Regions from separate parts of the Streptomyces sp. NPDC043685 genome, predicted to be linked through region 1. Evidence: riboswitches for the same ligand, from Rfam matches in the RefSeq annotation. Region 1 holds a riboswitch; each other region holds the start of a gene.
What was found. Region 1 has a riboswitch for cyclic di-AMP ahead of AC0665_RS20715 (M23 family metallopeptidase). Riboswitches for the same ligand answer to the same signal wherever they lie in the genome.
Positions count from the first base shown of each region.

Region 2: another riboswitch for cyclic di-AMP. It lies ahead of AC0665_RS01845 (C40 family peptidase); the one in region 1 lies ahead of AC0665_RS20715 (M23 family metallopeptidase).
Region 3: another riboswitch for cyclic di-AMP. It lies ahead of AC0665_RS34685 (transglycosylase family protein); the one in region 1 lies ahead of AC0665_RS20715 (M23 family metallopeptidase).

Region 1 is NZ_JBWKCH010000006.1:115,066-120,283, forward strand. Features, by position in the region: gene AC0665_RS20705 (M16 family metallopeptidase) at 1-964, shown strand, start outside; gene AC0665_RS20710 (M16 family metallopeptidase) at 961-2,349, shown strand; cyclic di-AMP (ydaO/yuaA leader) riboswitch at 2,540-2,704, shown strand; gene AC0665_RS20715 (M23 family metallopeptidase) at 2,717-3,505, shown strand; gene AC0665_RS20720 (GntR family transcriptional regulator) at 3,694-4,389, shown strand; gene AC0665_RS20725 (HPr family phosphocarrier protein) at 4,548-4,829, opposite strand; gene AC0665_RS20730 (bifunctional acetate--CoA ligase family protein/GNAT family N-acetyltransferase) at 5,007-5,218, shown strand, end outside.
Region 2 is NZ_JBWKCH010000001.1:367,747-372,964, forward strand. Features, by position in the region: gene AC0665_RS01840 (TDT family transporter) at 1-350, opposite strand, end outside; gene AC0665_RS01845 (C40 family peptidase) at 428-1,606, opposite strand; cyclic di-AMP (ydaO/yuaA leader) riboswitch at 1,615-1,787, opposite strand; gene pcrA (DNA helicase PcrA) at 2,113-4,590, shown strand; gene AC0665_RS01855 (M23 family metallopeptidase) at 4,687-5,218, opposite strand, start outside.
Region 3 is NZ_JBWKCH010000013.1:148,441-153,658, forward strand. Features, by position in the region: gene AC0665_RS34670 (nucleoside triphosphate pyrophosphohydrolase) at 1-162, shown strand, start outside; gene AC0665_RS34675 (cytochrome P450 family protein) at 209-1,507, shown strand; gene AC0665_RS34680 (transglycosylase family protein) at 1,628-2,599, shown strand; cyclic di-AMP (ydaO/yuaA leader) riboswitch at 2,828-2,994, shown strand; gene AC0665_RS34685 (transglycosylase family protein) at 2,999-3,697, shown strand; gene eno (phosphopyruvate hydratase) at 3,961-5,218, shown strand, end outside.

The sequences.
Region 1 (5,218 bases):
GATGGAGAACCAGCGGGACGTCGTCAAGAACGAGCGCCGCCAGCGCTACGACAACGTCCCCTACGGCACGGCCTTCGAGAAGCTGACCGCCCTCGCCTACCCGGAGGGCCACCCCTACCACCACACCCCGATCGGCTCGATGGCCGACCTGGACGCGGCGACGCTGGAGGACGCGCGCGCGTTCTTCCGCACGTACTACGCGCCGAACAACGCCGTGCTGTCCGTGGTCGGCGACATCGACCCCGAGCAGACGCTGGCCTGGGTCGAGAAGTACTTCGGCTCCATCCCCGGTCACGACGGCAAGCCCGCCCCGCGCGACGGCTCGCTGCCGGAGATCATCGGCGAGCAGCTGCGCGAGGTCGTCGAGGAGGACGTCCCCGCGCGTGCGCTGATGGCCGCCTACCGGCTGCCCCACGACGGCACGCGCGAATGCGACGCGGCCGACCTGGCCCTCACCGTCCTCGGCGGCGGCGAGTCCTCCCGCCTCTACAACCGCCTGGTGCGGCGCGACCGTACGGCCGTGGCGGCCGGATTCGGCCTGCTGCGGCTCGCCGGGGCGCCCTCCCTGGGGTGGCTGGACGTGAAGACGTCCGGTGACGTGGAGGTCCCGGTCATCGAGAGCGCCATCGACGAGGAGCTCGCCCGGTTCGCCGAGGAGGGTCCCACGGCCGAGGAGATGGAGCGCGCCCAGGCCCAGTTGGAGCGCGAGTGGCTGGACCGCCTCGGCACGGTCGCGGGCCGCGCCGACGAACTGTGCCGGTACGCCGTGCTGTTCGGCGACCCGCAGCTCGCCCTGACGGCGGTCAACCGCGTCCTGGAGATCACGGCGGAGGAGGTCCAGGAGGCCGCCAAGGCCCGCCTGCGCCCCGACAACCGCGCGGTGCTCGTCTACGAGCCCGTCGCCGACGAGACCGACGAGACCGCAGCCGCGGCCGGCGACGAGAACGAGGAGGCGGCCAAGTGACCGAGCTCGCCACGATGGACTTCCACCCCCGGCCGCAGGCGGGCGAGGCCCGCCCCTGGGCCTTCCCGGCCCCCGAGCGCGGCACGCTCGGCAACGGCCTGACGGTGCTGCGCTGCCACCGCCCCGGCCAGCAGGTCGTCGCGGTGGAGGTGCTGCTGGACGCCCCCCTGGAAGCCGAGCCGGCCGGCCTCGACGGTGTGGCCACGATCATGGCCCGGGCCTTCTCCGAGGGCACCGACAAGCACTCCGCCGAGGAGTTCGCCGCCGAGCTGGAGCGCGCCGGAGCCACCCTCGACGCCCACGCCGACCACCCGGGCGTCCGGCTCAGCCTGGAGGTGCCCGCCTCCCGGCTCGCCAAGGGACTGAACCTGATCGCCGACGCCCTGAGGGCGCCCGCGTTCGCCGACAGCGAGGTCGAGCGGCTGGTCCGCAACCGCCTCGACGAGATCCCGCACGAGCTGGCCAACCCCTCACGGCGCGCCGCCAAGGAGCTCTCCAGGGAGCTGTTCCCGGCGGGCTCGCGCATGTCGCGGCCCCGGCAGGGCACCGAGGAGACGGTCGCATCGATCGACTCCGCGGCCGTGCGCGGCTTCTACGAGAAGCACGTCCGCCCCGCCACGGCCACCGTGGTGGTCGTCGGCGACCTGACCGGCATCGACCTCGACGCCCTGCTCGGGGAGACCCTGGGCGCCTGGACGGGCTCCTCGGCCGAGCCGCGCCCGGTGCCGCCGGTGACCGCCGACGACACCGGCCGGGTCGTCATCGTGGACCGCCCGGGCGCCGTCCAGACGCAGTTGCTGATCGGCCGTATCGGCCCGGACCGGCACGACCGCGTGTGGCCTGCGCAGGTGCTCGGCACGTACTGCCTCGGCGGCACCCTCACCTCCCGCCTGGACCGCGTCCTGCGCGAGGAGAAGGGCTACACCTACGGCGTGCGGGCGTTCGGCCAGGTCCTCAGGTCCGCGCCGGACGGCACCGGTGCCGCGATGCTCGCCATCAGCGGTTCCGTGGACACGCCCAACACCGGCCCCGCCCTGGAGGACCTCTGGACGGTGCTGCGCACCCTCGCCGCCGAGGGGCTGACCGACGCCGAGCGGGACGTCGCCGTGCAGAACCTGGTGGGCGTGGCGCCGCTGAAGTACGAGACGGCGGCGGCCGTCGCGAGCACGCTGGCCGACCAGGTCGAGCAGCACCTGCCCGACGACTACCAGGCCACCCTGTACCGGCAGCTCGCGGCCACCGGCACCGTGGAGGCCACCGCGGCGGCCGTGAGCGCCTTCCCGGTGGACCGTCTGGTGACCGTTCTCGTCGGTGACGCGGCGCAGATCAAGGCACCCGTCGAGGCCCTCGGCATCGGCGAAGTCACCGTCGTCGCCGCCGAGTAGCGGCACACGCTCAGGGGCCCTGGCCGTCTTCGAAGGCGCCAGGGCCCCTTTATGCCCGAATTGATACGGAGGTTGCCTGTCTGCCCTGTGGGATGCGCTACAAAAGCCGGGATTCATTTGGGAATTGAAAGTGACGCCGCTTAGCGTCATCCGGGCTGTTCGTCAGGCAGTGCGCCGCACCCGCGGCACCGGACAGTCATCGCCGAGTCCCCGTACGGCGCGAGCCAGGGGAGCCGGGGACCCATCGCAGTCCCTGGGGTGAATCGGACGCCCGCGCCAGTGGCGAGGGAGTCCGTAGGAGACCTTCCTGCTCCGAACCCGTCAGCTAACCCGGTAGGCGAGAGGGAAGGAAAGGACCAGCCACTTCATGGCGTTCACTCGCGCCACCGGCAAGCACCGTCGTCCCAGCAGGATCCAGCGCGGCACCGCCCGCGCGGCGGGCGTCGCGGCCCTCGCCACCACCGGCGTGATTGGCACCGTGGCGGCCCCCGCGGCCTTCGCCGCCGAGCCCACCGCCGAGCAGACGGGGCTCACCCCGGTCGTCACCATGGGCGACACCGTGGCCCAGCAGATCGACGCCCAGGCCATCGCGCAGCAGCAGGCCGCCGAGGAGGCCGCCGCCAAGCAGAAGGCCGAGGAGGCCGCCCGCAAGCGTGCCGCCGAGGCCGCCCAGGAGGCCAAGGAAGCCGCCGAGAAGGCCCGTGAGGCCAAGGAGCGCGCCGCCCGCGAGGCCGAGCGCAAGCGCCTCAACGCCTTCGTGGCCCCGATCTCCGGCTCGTACGTCTCCACCGGCTACAAGGCGAGCAGCGGCCTGTGGTCCTCCGGCAGCCACACCGGCGTCGACTTCCACGCCGCCACCGGCACCTCCGTCCACGCGGTCGGCGCGGGCACCGTCGTCGAGGCCGGCTGGGGCGGCTCCTACGGCAACCAGATCGTGATCAAGATGCACGACGGGACGTACACGCAGTACGGCCACCTGTCCTCGATCGGCGTCTCGGTCGGCCAGCAGGTCACCCCGGGCCAGCAGATCGGCCTGTCCGGCGCGACCGGCAACGTCACCGGTCCGCACCTGCACTTCGAGGCCCGCACGAGCCCCGAGTACGGCTCGGACATCGACCCGGTCGCCTACCTGCGCTCGCACGGCGTGAACGTCTGACCGGCACCTCATCGCACTCCCCGAAGCCCCGGCTCCCCGAGCCGGGGCTTTCGGCGTTCACGCCGGCGGACTGTCCAAAAAATATTCATGGATTCCCGCTTGCCGTCGGAAATTCCCGCTCATTGCAATAGAGTCACGGAACACGCGCCGCTCGCCGGCGTTTCACGGGGATTAAGCGGAGGTCGGTCATGCGTATTCCCGCGCACTCGGTGTGCACGGCCATCCGGGACGACATCGTCGCCGGTGTCCACGCGCGCGGCAGCCGGCTCACCGAAGAACTCCTCGCGCGCCGCTACGGCGTCTCGCGGGTCCCCGTGCGGGAGGCGCTGCGCACCCTGGAGGCCGAGGGCTTCGTGGTGACCCGGCGGCACGCGGGCGCGTGCGTGGCCGAACCCACCGAGCAGGAGGCCGCCGACCTGCTGGAGATGCGGCTGCTGCTGGAGCCGCTCGGCGCCGCACGGGCCGCCCAGCGCCGCACCGAGGGGCATCTGAAGGTCCTGCGCGGCCTGGTCCGGCTGGGCCAGGAGCGGGCCCGCCGGGGCAACAGCGACGATCTGCGCTCCTTGGACGGCTGGTTCCACGAGACGCTCGCCCAGGCCTCCGGCAGTCCCGCGCTGACCTCGATGCTCACCCAGCTCCGCCACAAGATCGCCTGGATGTACGCCGTGGACGCGCCGCTGAGTCCGGTGGAGTCCTGGGCGGAGCACGGCGCGATCGTGGACGCGGTGGCGCGCGGCGACAGCGAGCGCGCGCGGGCGGTCACGGCGCTGCACACCGAGCGCGCGACGGGCGCACACCGCTTGCGTTCCGGCTCCGTCGGGGAAGGCGCCGAGCGTGTGAGGAACTCGCAACATCCCGTAAACACGGCGAGCCTGCGGCATTAACACGGCAGCCGTATACAAAGAGAGCAGTCAATTTCCGGGGGTCTCTTTCAGCTGCCCGGATTCCTGAATTCGTTCCCCATTTCGGCGTCAAATGGCGAAGGGCCCGCCCGGTGAATTCGGACGAGCCCTTCGCTGTGCACCCGATCGGGCGCCCGGGATCAGACGGTCTCGGGCAGTTCCTCGAGACCCTCGGAGACCAGCTTCGCGAGCCGGTCCAGGGCGGCGTCCGCGCCCTCGGCGTCGGAGGCGAGGACGATCTCCTCGCCACCCTGGGCGCCGAGGCCGAGGACGGCCAGCATGGAGGCCGCGTTGACGGGCTTGCCGTCGGCCTTGGCGATCGTCACCGGGACGCCTGCGGCCGTGGCGGCTCGGACGAAGATGGAGGCGGGACGGGCGTGGAGACCCTCGGCCCAGCCGACGTTGACGCGGCGCTCAGCCATGTGTTGCTGCCCTTCGCTTTTCAGGGTTGTCTAGACCAGTTTCCCATATCGTGAAGCCGTACCGGGAGCGGTCCTCGGACCGCCCCGGGGTGCCGTCGGATCGCGGCCTCGACCCGACTGACGCCCTCCACAGACTGCCTCGCGCCGCTGTCGGACGCTAGCCGTACTCTGGGGCCCATGCAGACCTCGCCGGACCGGCACGAGTATCCCGCCCACTGGGAAGCCGACGTGGTGCTGCGCGACGGGGGCACCGCGCGCATCCGGCCCATCACCGTTGATGACGCCGATCGCCTGGTCAGCTTCTACGAGCAGGTCTCCGACGAGTCGAAGTACTACCGCTTCTTCGCGCCGTACCCTCGCCTGTCCGCCAAGGACGTCCACCGCTTCAC
Region 2 (5,218 bases), on a different contig from region 1:
AGGAACACCGTTCCGCGGCGCTCCGGGTTCGCCGCGACGAGCAGCGCCGCCCACAGCAGGGCCGCGAGCGCCAGCAGCGCCGCGGCCGACCGCTGCCAGCCGGCCGCGCAGAAGCCGGTGCCGATCAGGGCGGTCGCCGCCGTGAAGGTGAGCGCGGCCGGCGTCTGCGCCGGCCACCGCGACGGCCGCAGCACGGCGTACGCGACCGCCCCGGCCCAGGCCGCGCAGGCCGGGACGAGGGCGACACGGGAGAGGGTCTCGTACCCCGCCGAGTCGAGACCGACCGCCAGGGCGCCGGTCGTCAGCGCGTACATCGCGCACAGGGCGGCGGACAGGGAGAGACCGGGCATGGCGCCGATGCTAGGCAGCGCCGTGCGCGCGGGGAGAGGGGCACGCGCGCGTGCCCCTCAAAATCGGACCAAGACCGTCAGGCCGGCCGCACCACGCTGTGGATCGCCGACTCGCCGTCGTAGTAGATCGACTCCTCGCGCACGTACGTACCGGGCTTCGGGGCGTGGATCATCATGCCGTTGCCGATGTAGATCCCGACATGGGTGACGTCGTCGTAGAAGAACACCAGGTCACCGGGCTGGGCCTGGGAGAGCGGGACCGTGGTGCCGGCGTTCACCTGGTCGTAGGTCGTGCGCGGCAGGGTGACGGACGCGGCCTTCCAGGCGGCCTGGGTGAGGCCGGAGCAGTCGTAGGAGCCCGGGCCGACGGCCCCCCACACGTACGGCTTGCCGATCTGGGCACGGGCGAAGGCGAGCGCCTTGTCGGCCTTGGTGGCGTACGAGGAGTCGGCCGGGGCGGTCGTGGAGGACGAGCCGGAGCCCGTGGACCCCGACGCGGAGGACCCGCCGTCCTGCTGCCCTGCCGCCTGCTCCTGCGCCGTCTGCCGGGCGGCCTGCTGCCGGGCCAGCTCGTCGGCCTTGCGGGCGGCCTCCTCCCGCTTCTCCCGCTCGATCGCCGCGAGCCGGGCCTTCTCCTCGGCGGTCAGCCGGGACATCAGCTCGCGGGCATCGGCCAGCTTGCGCTGGACGGTGGCCTTGGCCGCCTTCAGGTCGCCCTGCGACTCGGTGAGCGTCTCGAGGCTCTCGGTGGCCTCCTGGCGCTTCTTCATCGTCTCGGACTGCTGTGTGACGTAGTCGTCGACCGCGACCTTCTGACGGCCCGTCATCCGGTCCATCAGCTGGGTCTGGTCGAAGTAGTCCTGCGGGGTGTCCGCGAGCAGGAACGTGGCCGTGTCCGGGGCGGCGGCGCCGGTGCGGTACTGGGCGGAGGCGAAGGAACCGAGCTCCTCCCGCGCCTCGTTGAGCTTCTGGGTGCGCTGGGCGACGTCGTCCAGGAGGGTGTCCACGCGCTTGCGCTGCTTCGCGGTCTTCTCCTTGGCCGCGTTGTACTTGTCGGTGGCCGACTCGGCCTGGCGGTACAGGTCGCCGACCTTCTTCTCGACGTCCTCCAGGCTGGGCTTGTCGTCGGCCTCGGGGGTGGCGTTGGCCGACTGGGACAGCAGGGCCACGGAGGTGAGGGCCGCCGTTGCGAGGGCGGGGGTCCGTATGCCTGCCACGCGCGTACCCGTAGGACGCGACTTGCGGTGCGACGCCAAGGGAGGCGACTCCTTCCACGTTCCGCCTACCGGGTTAGCTGTCGGGTTCGGGCGGATGGTTCGGAAGGGTTGCCCTACGGCCTTCTCCGCACAGGGAGTCGGGCCGATTCACCCCAGGTTCACGGTTGGGTCCCCGGCTCCGGCTGCCGCTGCGGCACACCGGACTCGGCGGAGGCCGCGCGGCCCGGCGACGTTCGCCGGTGGGGGTCATGCGGCCTGATCGCACCGTAGCCAATTCGTGTGGCCCTTGTGAAGGTTGATGGGTGATATGCCCGATACATTTTCGTGACCTTACTCATGAGCGTTGCGGAGAGTGAATGATCCGGGGCGGTTGATCACGACATGTCCGCGATCGGGGAGGGTGTAGCAGGCCGTCACCGGCCGGTCATGGAGGGCGACAATACGCCGCCGGACCGTCGGCCCGCGGCCGGGTGCGCGGCGATGTTCCGGCGATGTTCTCGGGGCGGCGGCGGGCTGTCAGTGGGGCGCCCTAGACTCGGAGAGCGATGAGCAGCCTCTTTGACGACAGCTTCCTGGCGGACCTCCAGGCCCGGCGGGGCCCCGCGGACGAGCCCCCGCCGCCGCCCGAGGACGATCACGTACCGGAGCCGATCCCGGACGATCTGTTCGGCGGGAAGTTCGACGCGCCGCCGGACCGCGACCCCTACTACCGGGACGGCGCCCCCCGCCCGGTGGTGGACACCGCCACCCTCCTGGAGGGGCTGAACGACAACCAGCGCGCCGCCGTCGTCCACTCCGGCTCCCCGCTGCTCATCGTGGCCGGCGCCGGCTCCGGCAAGACCCGTGTGCTCACGCACCGCATCGCCCACCTGCTCGCCGAGCGGGACGTGCACCCCGGCCAGATCCTCGCGATCACCTTCACCAACAAGGCCGCCGGTGAGATGAAGGAGCGCGTCGAGCAGCTGGTCGGCCCGCGCGCGAACGCCATGTGGGTCATGACCTTCCACAGCGCGTGCGTGCGCATCCTCAGGCGCGAGAGCAAGAGGCTCGGCTTCACGTCCTCCTTCTCGATCTACGACGCCGCCGACTCCAAGCGCCTGATGGCCCTGGTCTGCCGCGACCTGGACCTCGACCCCAAGCGTTTCCCGCCGAAGTCCTTCAGCGCCAAGATCAGCAACCTGAAGAACGAGCTGATCGACGAGGAGGACTTCGCCGCCCAGGCCGCCGACGGATTCGAGAAGACCCTCGCCCAGGCCTACGCCCTGTACCAGTCGCGGCTGCGCGAGGCGAACGCCCTCGACTTCGACGACCTGATCATGACGACGGTCAACCTGCTGCGCGCCTTCCCGGACGTCGCCGAGCACTACCGCCGCCGCTTCCGGCACGTCCTGGTGGACGAGTACCAGGACACCAACCACGCGCAGTACGCCCTGGTCCGCGAGCTGGTCGGCACCGTTGAGCACCCGGTCGACGTACCGCCCGAGGCCGAGGTCCCGCCCGCCGAGCTGTGCGTGGTGGGTGACGCCGACCAGTCGATCTACGCCTTCCGCGGCGCGACGATCCGCAACATCCTCCAGTTCGAGGAGGACTACCCGGACGCCACGACGATCCTGCTGGAGCAGAACTACCGCTCCACCCAGACCATCCTCAGCGCGGCCAACGCGGTCATCGAGCGCAACGAGTCCCGCCGCCCCAAGAACCTGTGGACCAACGCGGGCGCCGGTGCCCGGATCACCGGCTACGTCGCCGACACCGAGCACGACGAGGCCCAGTTCGTCGCCGACGAGATAGACCGCCTCACCGACGCCGGCGAGGCCAAGGCCGGCGACGTCGCCGTCTTCTACCGCACCAACGCCCAGTCCCGTGTCTTCGAAGAGGTCTTCATCCGCGTCGGCCTGCCCTACAAGGTCGTCGGCGGCGTCCGCTTCTACGAGCGCAAGGAGGTCCGGGACGTCCTGGCCTACCTGCGCGTGCTGGCCAACCCCGAGGACTCGGTGCCGCTGCGCCGGATCCTCAACGTGCCCAAGCGGGGCATCGGCGACCGCGCCGAGGCGATGATCGACGCCCTGTCCCAGCGCGAGAAGATCAGCTTCCCGCAGGCGCTCAAGCGCGTCGACGAGGCGTACGGCATGGCCGCGCGCTCCACCAACGCCGTCAAGCGGTTCAACACCCTGATGGAGGACCTGCGCACCATCGTCGAGTCCGGCGCCGGACCGGCCACGGTGCTGGAGGCCGTCCTGGAGCGCACCGGCTACCTCGCCGAGCTCCAGGCCTCCACCGACCCGCAGGACGAGACCCGCATCGAGAACCTCCAGGAACTCGCCGCCGTCGCGATGGAGTTCGAGCAGGAGCGCGGCGAGGACGAGCGGGGCACCCTGGCCGACTTCCTCGAACAGGTCGCGCTGGTCGCCGACTCCGACCAGATCCCGGACGAGGAGGACGGCGACGGGGTCATCACGCTCATGACCCTGCACACCGCCAAGGGCCTGGAGTTCCCGGTCGTCTTCCTCACCGGCATGGAGGACGGCGTCTTCCCGCACATGCGCGCCCTCGGCCAGGCCAAGGAGCTGGAGGAGGAGCGGCGCCTGGCCTACGTCGGCATCACCCGCGCGCGGGAGCGGCTCTATCTGACGCGCTCCACGCTGCGCAGCGCCTGGGGCCAGCCCTCCTACAACCCGCCCTCCCGGTTCCTGGAGGAGATCCCCGCGGCGCACCTGGAGTGGAAGCGCACGGGTGCGACCGCGCCCGCGTCCTCCGGGCCGGTCTCGGCGGTGGCGGCCTCGCTGTCGTCGTCCCGTTCCCGCTCGTCCGCCTCGGGTGCCTCCGGGTTCGCCACCCGCCGCACCTCGGAGAAGCCGGTGGTGTCGCTGGCGGTCGGGGACCGGGTCACACACGACCAGTTCGGGCTCGGGACCGTCGTCGCGGTCAAGGGCACGGGCGGCAACGCCGAGGCGACGATCGACTTCGGGGACACCAAGCCGAAGCGGCTGCTGCTGCGGTACGCGCCGGTGGAGAAGCTGTAGCGCCGAGAGGTGAACCGGTGGGCCCCTGCGCGCTCGACGCGGGCGGGGGGCTGCCGGGGCGTTACCCGATGCGGGCGGGGCGGGGGCTGGCGGACGTTACGTCGGGTCGATGCCGTGGCTGCGCAGCCACGGGAGCGGGTCGATGGCCGAGCCGCCGCCCGGGCGCACCTCGAAGTGCAGGTGCGGGCCGGTGGAGTTGCCGGAGTTGCCCGAGCGGGCGATCGGATCGCCGGCCTTCACGGTCGTCCCCGAGGCGACCGTGTAGGTGGAGAGGTGGCAGTACCACGTCTCCGTGCCGTCCTTGGCGGTCAGGATCAGCATGTTGCCGTACGCGCTGTTCCACTGCGTGCGCACCGTGCCGTCGGTCGCGGCCATCACGGTCGTGCCGTACGAGACGGGGAAGTCGATGCCGGTGTGCAGGGACATCCAGTTGATGCCGGACTGGCCGTAGTAGGCGCTGAGTCCGTGCCGCGCGACCGGCAGGGCGAACTTGGGGCGCAGCCGCTCCTTGCGGGCCGCCTCCTCCGCCGCGCGCTTCTTCTCGGCGGCCTGCTGCGCCTTGAGGTCGATGCGCTCCTGCGTACGGCTGGCCCGGTCGGCGAAGTCGTCGGCGCCGGCGGCGAGGCTC
Region 3 (5,218 bases), on a different contig from region 1:
CGCACGGCGGGCCTGGACATACCGCTCCCGCCCGTCGAGGGCGTCGGCTACGAGCTCCTGGCCCTGGCCGTCCGCGCCGAGGCGGAGGGCGTCGACCCGGAGGCGGCCCTCAGGGCGGCGGCCCGCTCCTACCGCGACGCGATCCGGCAGGCCGAGGGCTGAGCGGTCCGGGGCGGGGGAGAGGCGGCGGGCCGGATACGGTCGACGCGTGACCGACCAGCCCTCGCCCAGCACACCCGCGACCGCTCCCGAGCTCTTCACCTGGGAGTTCGCGAGCGACCCCTACCCCGCCTACGCCTGGCTCCGCACGCACAGCCCCGTCCACAGGACGCGGCTCCCCAGCGGGGTGGAGGCATGGCTGGTCACGCGGTACGCCGACGCCAAGCAGACGCTCGCCGACAACCGGCTCTCCAAGAACCCGGCGCACCACGACGAACCGGCGCACGCCAAGGGCAAGACCGGGATCCCCGGCGAGCGCAAGGCGGAGCTGATGACGCATCTGCTGAACATCGACCCGCCGGATCACACCCGGCTGCGCCGGCTGGTGTCCAAGGCGTTCACGCCTCGCCGCGTCGCCGAGTTCGCGCCACGGGTGCAGGAGCTCACCGACACCCTCATCGACGGGTTCGCGCACAAGGGCTCCGCCGACCTCATCCACGACTTCGCCTTCCCGCTGCCCATCTACGCCATCTGCGACCTGCTCGGCGTCCCCCGCGAGGACCAGGACGACTTCCGCGACTGGGCGGGCATGATGATCCGTCACCAGGGCGGTCCGCGGGGCGGCGTGGCGCGCTCGGTGAAGAAGATGCGCGGTTACCTCGCCGACCTCATCCACCGCAAGCGGGAGGCGCTGCCCGCCGAGCCCACCCCGGGCGAGGACCTCATCTCCGGCCTCATCCGCGCCTCGGACCACGGTGAGCACCTCACCGAGAACGAGGTGGCGGCCATGGCCTTCATCCTGCTGTTCGCCGGTTTCGAGACCACGGTGAACCTGATCGGCAACGGCACCTACGCCCTGCTCACCCACCCCGGGGAACGCGCCCGCCTCCAGGCGTCCCTCGCCGCCGGGGAGACGGGCCTGCTGGAGACCGGCGTCGAGGAACTGCTGCGCTACGACGGCCCGGTCGAGCTCGCCACCTGGCGCTTCGCCACGCAGCCCCTCACGCTCGGCGGGCAGCGCGTCGAGGCCGGCGATCCCGTCCTGGTCGTCCTGGCCGCCGCGGACCGGGACCCGGAGCGGTTCGCCGACCCGGACGCCCTGGACCTCGCCCGCCGCGACAACCAGCACCTCGGGTACGGCCACGGCATCCACTACTGCCTCGGCGCCCCGCTCGCCCGCCTGGAGGGCCAGACCGCGCTCGCCACCCTCCTCACCCGCCTCCCGGACCTGCGGCTGGCGGCGGATCCGGCCGAGCTGCGGTGGCGCGGCGGGCTCATCATGCGGGGGCTGCGCACGCTGCCGGTGGAGTTCGCACCGGCCGGACGTGACGAAACATCAGAGCTGTGATCTTCACGTGATCTGCGCGGCATGAACTTGTGACAAGTGATCGTCTGCCGATACGTTCACCCATCAACGCGGCCCGGGATTCCGGCCGCCGGTCACTGCTGTCTCGCGAAAGGTCTCCGTATGCTCTCCGGGAACGGTCGGCACCGCCGCCCCCGTCAGGCTCCGGCTCTCCTCGTGGCGGCCGGAGTGACCGGCTCCGCCATCGCGATCCCTCTCCTCGGGGCCTCCGGTGCCAGCGCGGCCGACGGCACGACCTGGGACCGGGTCGCGGACTGCGAGACCGGCGGCGCGTGGAGCCAGAACAGCGGTAACGGCTATTACGGCGGCCTGCAGTTGTCCCAGGAGGACTGGGAGAAGTACGGCGGTCTCGACTACGCCGCGAGTGCCGACCTGGCCAGTCGCTCCCAGCAGATATCCGTGGCCGAGAGAGTCCTCGCCGACCAGGGGGTCGGCGCGTGGCGCACCTGCGGACTGCTCTCGGGCCTCGAACAGGGCAAGGGGTCGGACACGTCCGGCTCGTCCGAGACGTCCGGTGAGGTGGACTCACCCGGTCTGCTCGACGGCCCTGACGCGTCCCCTTCTCCGGAGGCCTCTTCGAGCCCGTCGTCGTCGCCCGACGCACGGTCGACCGAGAAGGATGAAACCAGCAAGTCCGACAAGTCGTCCGATTCCACCTCGCAGGAGCGGGGCGAGAAGCAGGAGCGGGACGAGAAGTCCGGCAGCTCCGGCTCCGGTGAGGGCGGCGAGTCCGCCAACTCGCGTCAGCGCGGCGAGTCCTCGGCCCCGGCGGACGCCGGCTCCGGCCGTCACCGCGGCCCCGGCGCCGAGGAGGACTCCGCGTCCGCGAGCGGCCGTGAGGGCGCGTCCTCGGGCCGTCACGCCTCGCGCGGCGGTGACGCCTCCCGTGACGCTTCCCAGGGCGCCTACATCGTCGGCGTCGGCGACAGCCTCTGGTCCATCGCCGACTCCCTTGACGTCGACGGCGGATGGCACTCCCTCTACGACGACAACGAGCAGACGGTCGGTACCGACCCGAACCTCATCCTCCCCGGTCAGAAGCTCACCACAGGGGTCGAAGCGGACGAGGGGTAGCCGTCCGGGCAGTGCGGAAACGGCGGTCGAAGTCACCCCTAAACCGGGTGAGTTCACGTCATGTTTCGCGCCGAATGTCCCGTATAAGGCCGGTGAGAGATAGATCTCAGAAGCCCTGATCGTCTTTGAAATTCGGCGGATCGCGTGTCTACGGTCGTGATCGCTCGTCACCACGAGCCCCGGCTGCCGCAACGCCGAATCCTGCCAGCGGCCGCACGGGAACAGTCGTCGCGTCAAGCGCCGTAGGCAGGAGCGGGGGACCCAAGGTAGGTGCCCGACCGGCCGGTTGTGCCGGAAGGGCTTGGGGTGAAGCCGTGTCCCGTGAGGGACGCGGCCGGGCAACTCAACCGGCCCGAACCCGACAGCTCACCTCGCAGGCGTCGGTGAGGGGATCTCTCCATGCTGTTTTCCGCCAAGGGCAAGCACCGTCGTCCGTCCAAGGCCACCCGCGCCGCCGCGCTCGCCGGTGTCACCGGTGTCGCCATCGCCGCCCCGCTGATGGCGGCCGGCAACGCCTCCGCCGCCACCGCCTCCGAGTGGGACGCCGTCGCCCAGTGCGAGTCCGGCGGCAACTGGTCCATCAACACCGGCAACGGCTACTACGGCGGTCTGCAGTTCTCCGCCTCCACCTGGGCCGCGTACGGCGGCACGCAGTACGCCTCGACCGCCGACCAGGCCAGCAAGGACCAGCAGATCCAGGTCGCCGAGAAGGTCCTGGCGAGCCAGGGCAAGGGCGCCTGGCCGGTCTGCGGCAAGGGCCTGTCGGGTGCCGGCTACACCGGCGGCGGCTCGTCGAGCGACTCCGGCAGCTCCACGCAGCAGCAGAGCCAGCAGAGCACCGAGACCCGCAAGACCGAGCAGCAGCCGGCCTCCCGCTCCGAGGACCGCCCGGCCGCCAAGAAGACCGTCACCACCCCGACCGGCAAGAAGGTCAAGAAGGGCGACGGCGAGTACAAGGTCGTCGAGGGCGACACCCTCAGCTCCATCGCCGCGGACAAGAAGGTCAAGGGCGGCTGGGAGAAGCTCTTCGAGCTGAACAAGGACATCGTCGAGGACGCCAACCTCATCTACCCGGGCCAGCAGCTGCACCTGAAGTAAGCAGCGGCCCCTCCCGGCCCCCCGGGGCCCACGGACTCCCCGCCCCGGTGCGCCATCCCCCGTGCGCACCGGGGCGGGGTTTTTTCGGCAACCGGCTTTGTTCCGTTCGGAAACAATTTACTCTCGGTTCTGTCCATGGGGTGGGCGACCCGGTGGCCGATCGCCCGGAGCCGGTTAGGCTCATGTCGCGAGCCACCACGGCCCGCACCCCGCCGGGTCCACGCGACCCGCGTCACCGCGTCACATTCAAGAAGGAGATGCTCGTGCCGTCCATCGACGTCGTCGTAGCCCGGGAAATCCTGGACTCCCGAGGCAACCCCACGGTCGAGGTCGAGGTCGGCCTCGACGACGGCAGCACCGGTCGTGCCGCCGTCCCGTCCGGCGCCTCCACGGGCGCCTTCGAGGCCATCGAGCTCCGCGACGGCGACTCGAACCGCTACCTCGGCAAGGGTGTGGAGAAGGCCGTCCTCGCGGTCATCGAGCAGATCGGCCCGGAGCTGGTCGGCTACGACGCCACCGAGCAGCGCCTGATCGACCAGGCGATGTTCGACCTGGACGCCACCGACAACAAGGGCTCCCTCGGCGCCAACGCCATCCTCGGCGTCTCCCTCGCCGTCGCCCACGCCGCCTCCGAGGCCAGCGACCTGCCGCTGTTCCGCTACCTGGGCGGCCCCAACGCGCACCTGCTGCCGGTGCCGATGATGAACATCCTGAACGGCGGCTCGCACGCCGACTCCAACGTAGACATCCAGGAGTTCATGATCGCCCCCATCGGCGCGGAGTCCTTCTCCGAGGCCCTGCGCTGGGGCGCCGAGGTCTACCACACGCTGAAGAAGGTCCTGAAGTCCAAGGGCCTGGCCACCGGCCTCGGCGACGAGGGCGGCTTCGCCCCGAACCTCGGCTCCAACCGCGAGGCCCTCGACCTCATCCTCGAGGCGATCAAGGAAGCCGGCTACACCCCCGGCGAGCAGATCGCCCTCGCCCTCGACGTCGCCGCCTCCGAGTTCTACAAGGACGGCGTCTACACCTTCGAGGGCAAGGAGCGCTCGGCGGCCGAGATGACCGAGTACTACGCGGAGCTCGTCGACGCGTACCCGCTCGTGTCCATCGAGGACCCGCTGTTCGAGGACGACTGGGAGGGCTGGAAGACCATCACCGACAAGCTCGGTGACAAGGTCCAGCTCGTCGGCGACGACCTGTTCGTGACCAACCCCGAGCGCCTGGCCCGCGGCATCGAGGAGGGCGCGGCCAACGCGCTCCTGGTCAAGGTCAACCAGATCGGCTCGCTGACCGAGACGCTGGACGCCGTCGAGCTGGCCCAGCGCAACGGCTTCAAGTGCATGATGTCCCACCGCTCCGGCGAGACCGAGGACGTCACCATCGCCGACCTGGCCGTCGCCACCAACTGCGGCCAGATCAAGACCGGCGCCCCGGCCCGCTCCGAGCGCGTCGCCAAGTACAACCAGCTGCTGCGCATCGAGGAGATCCTCGACGACGCGGCGGTCTACGCCGGCCGCAGCG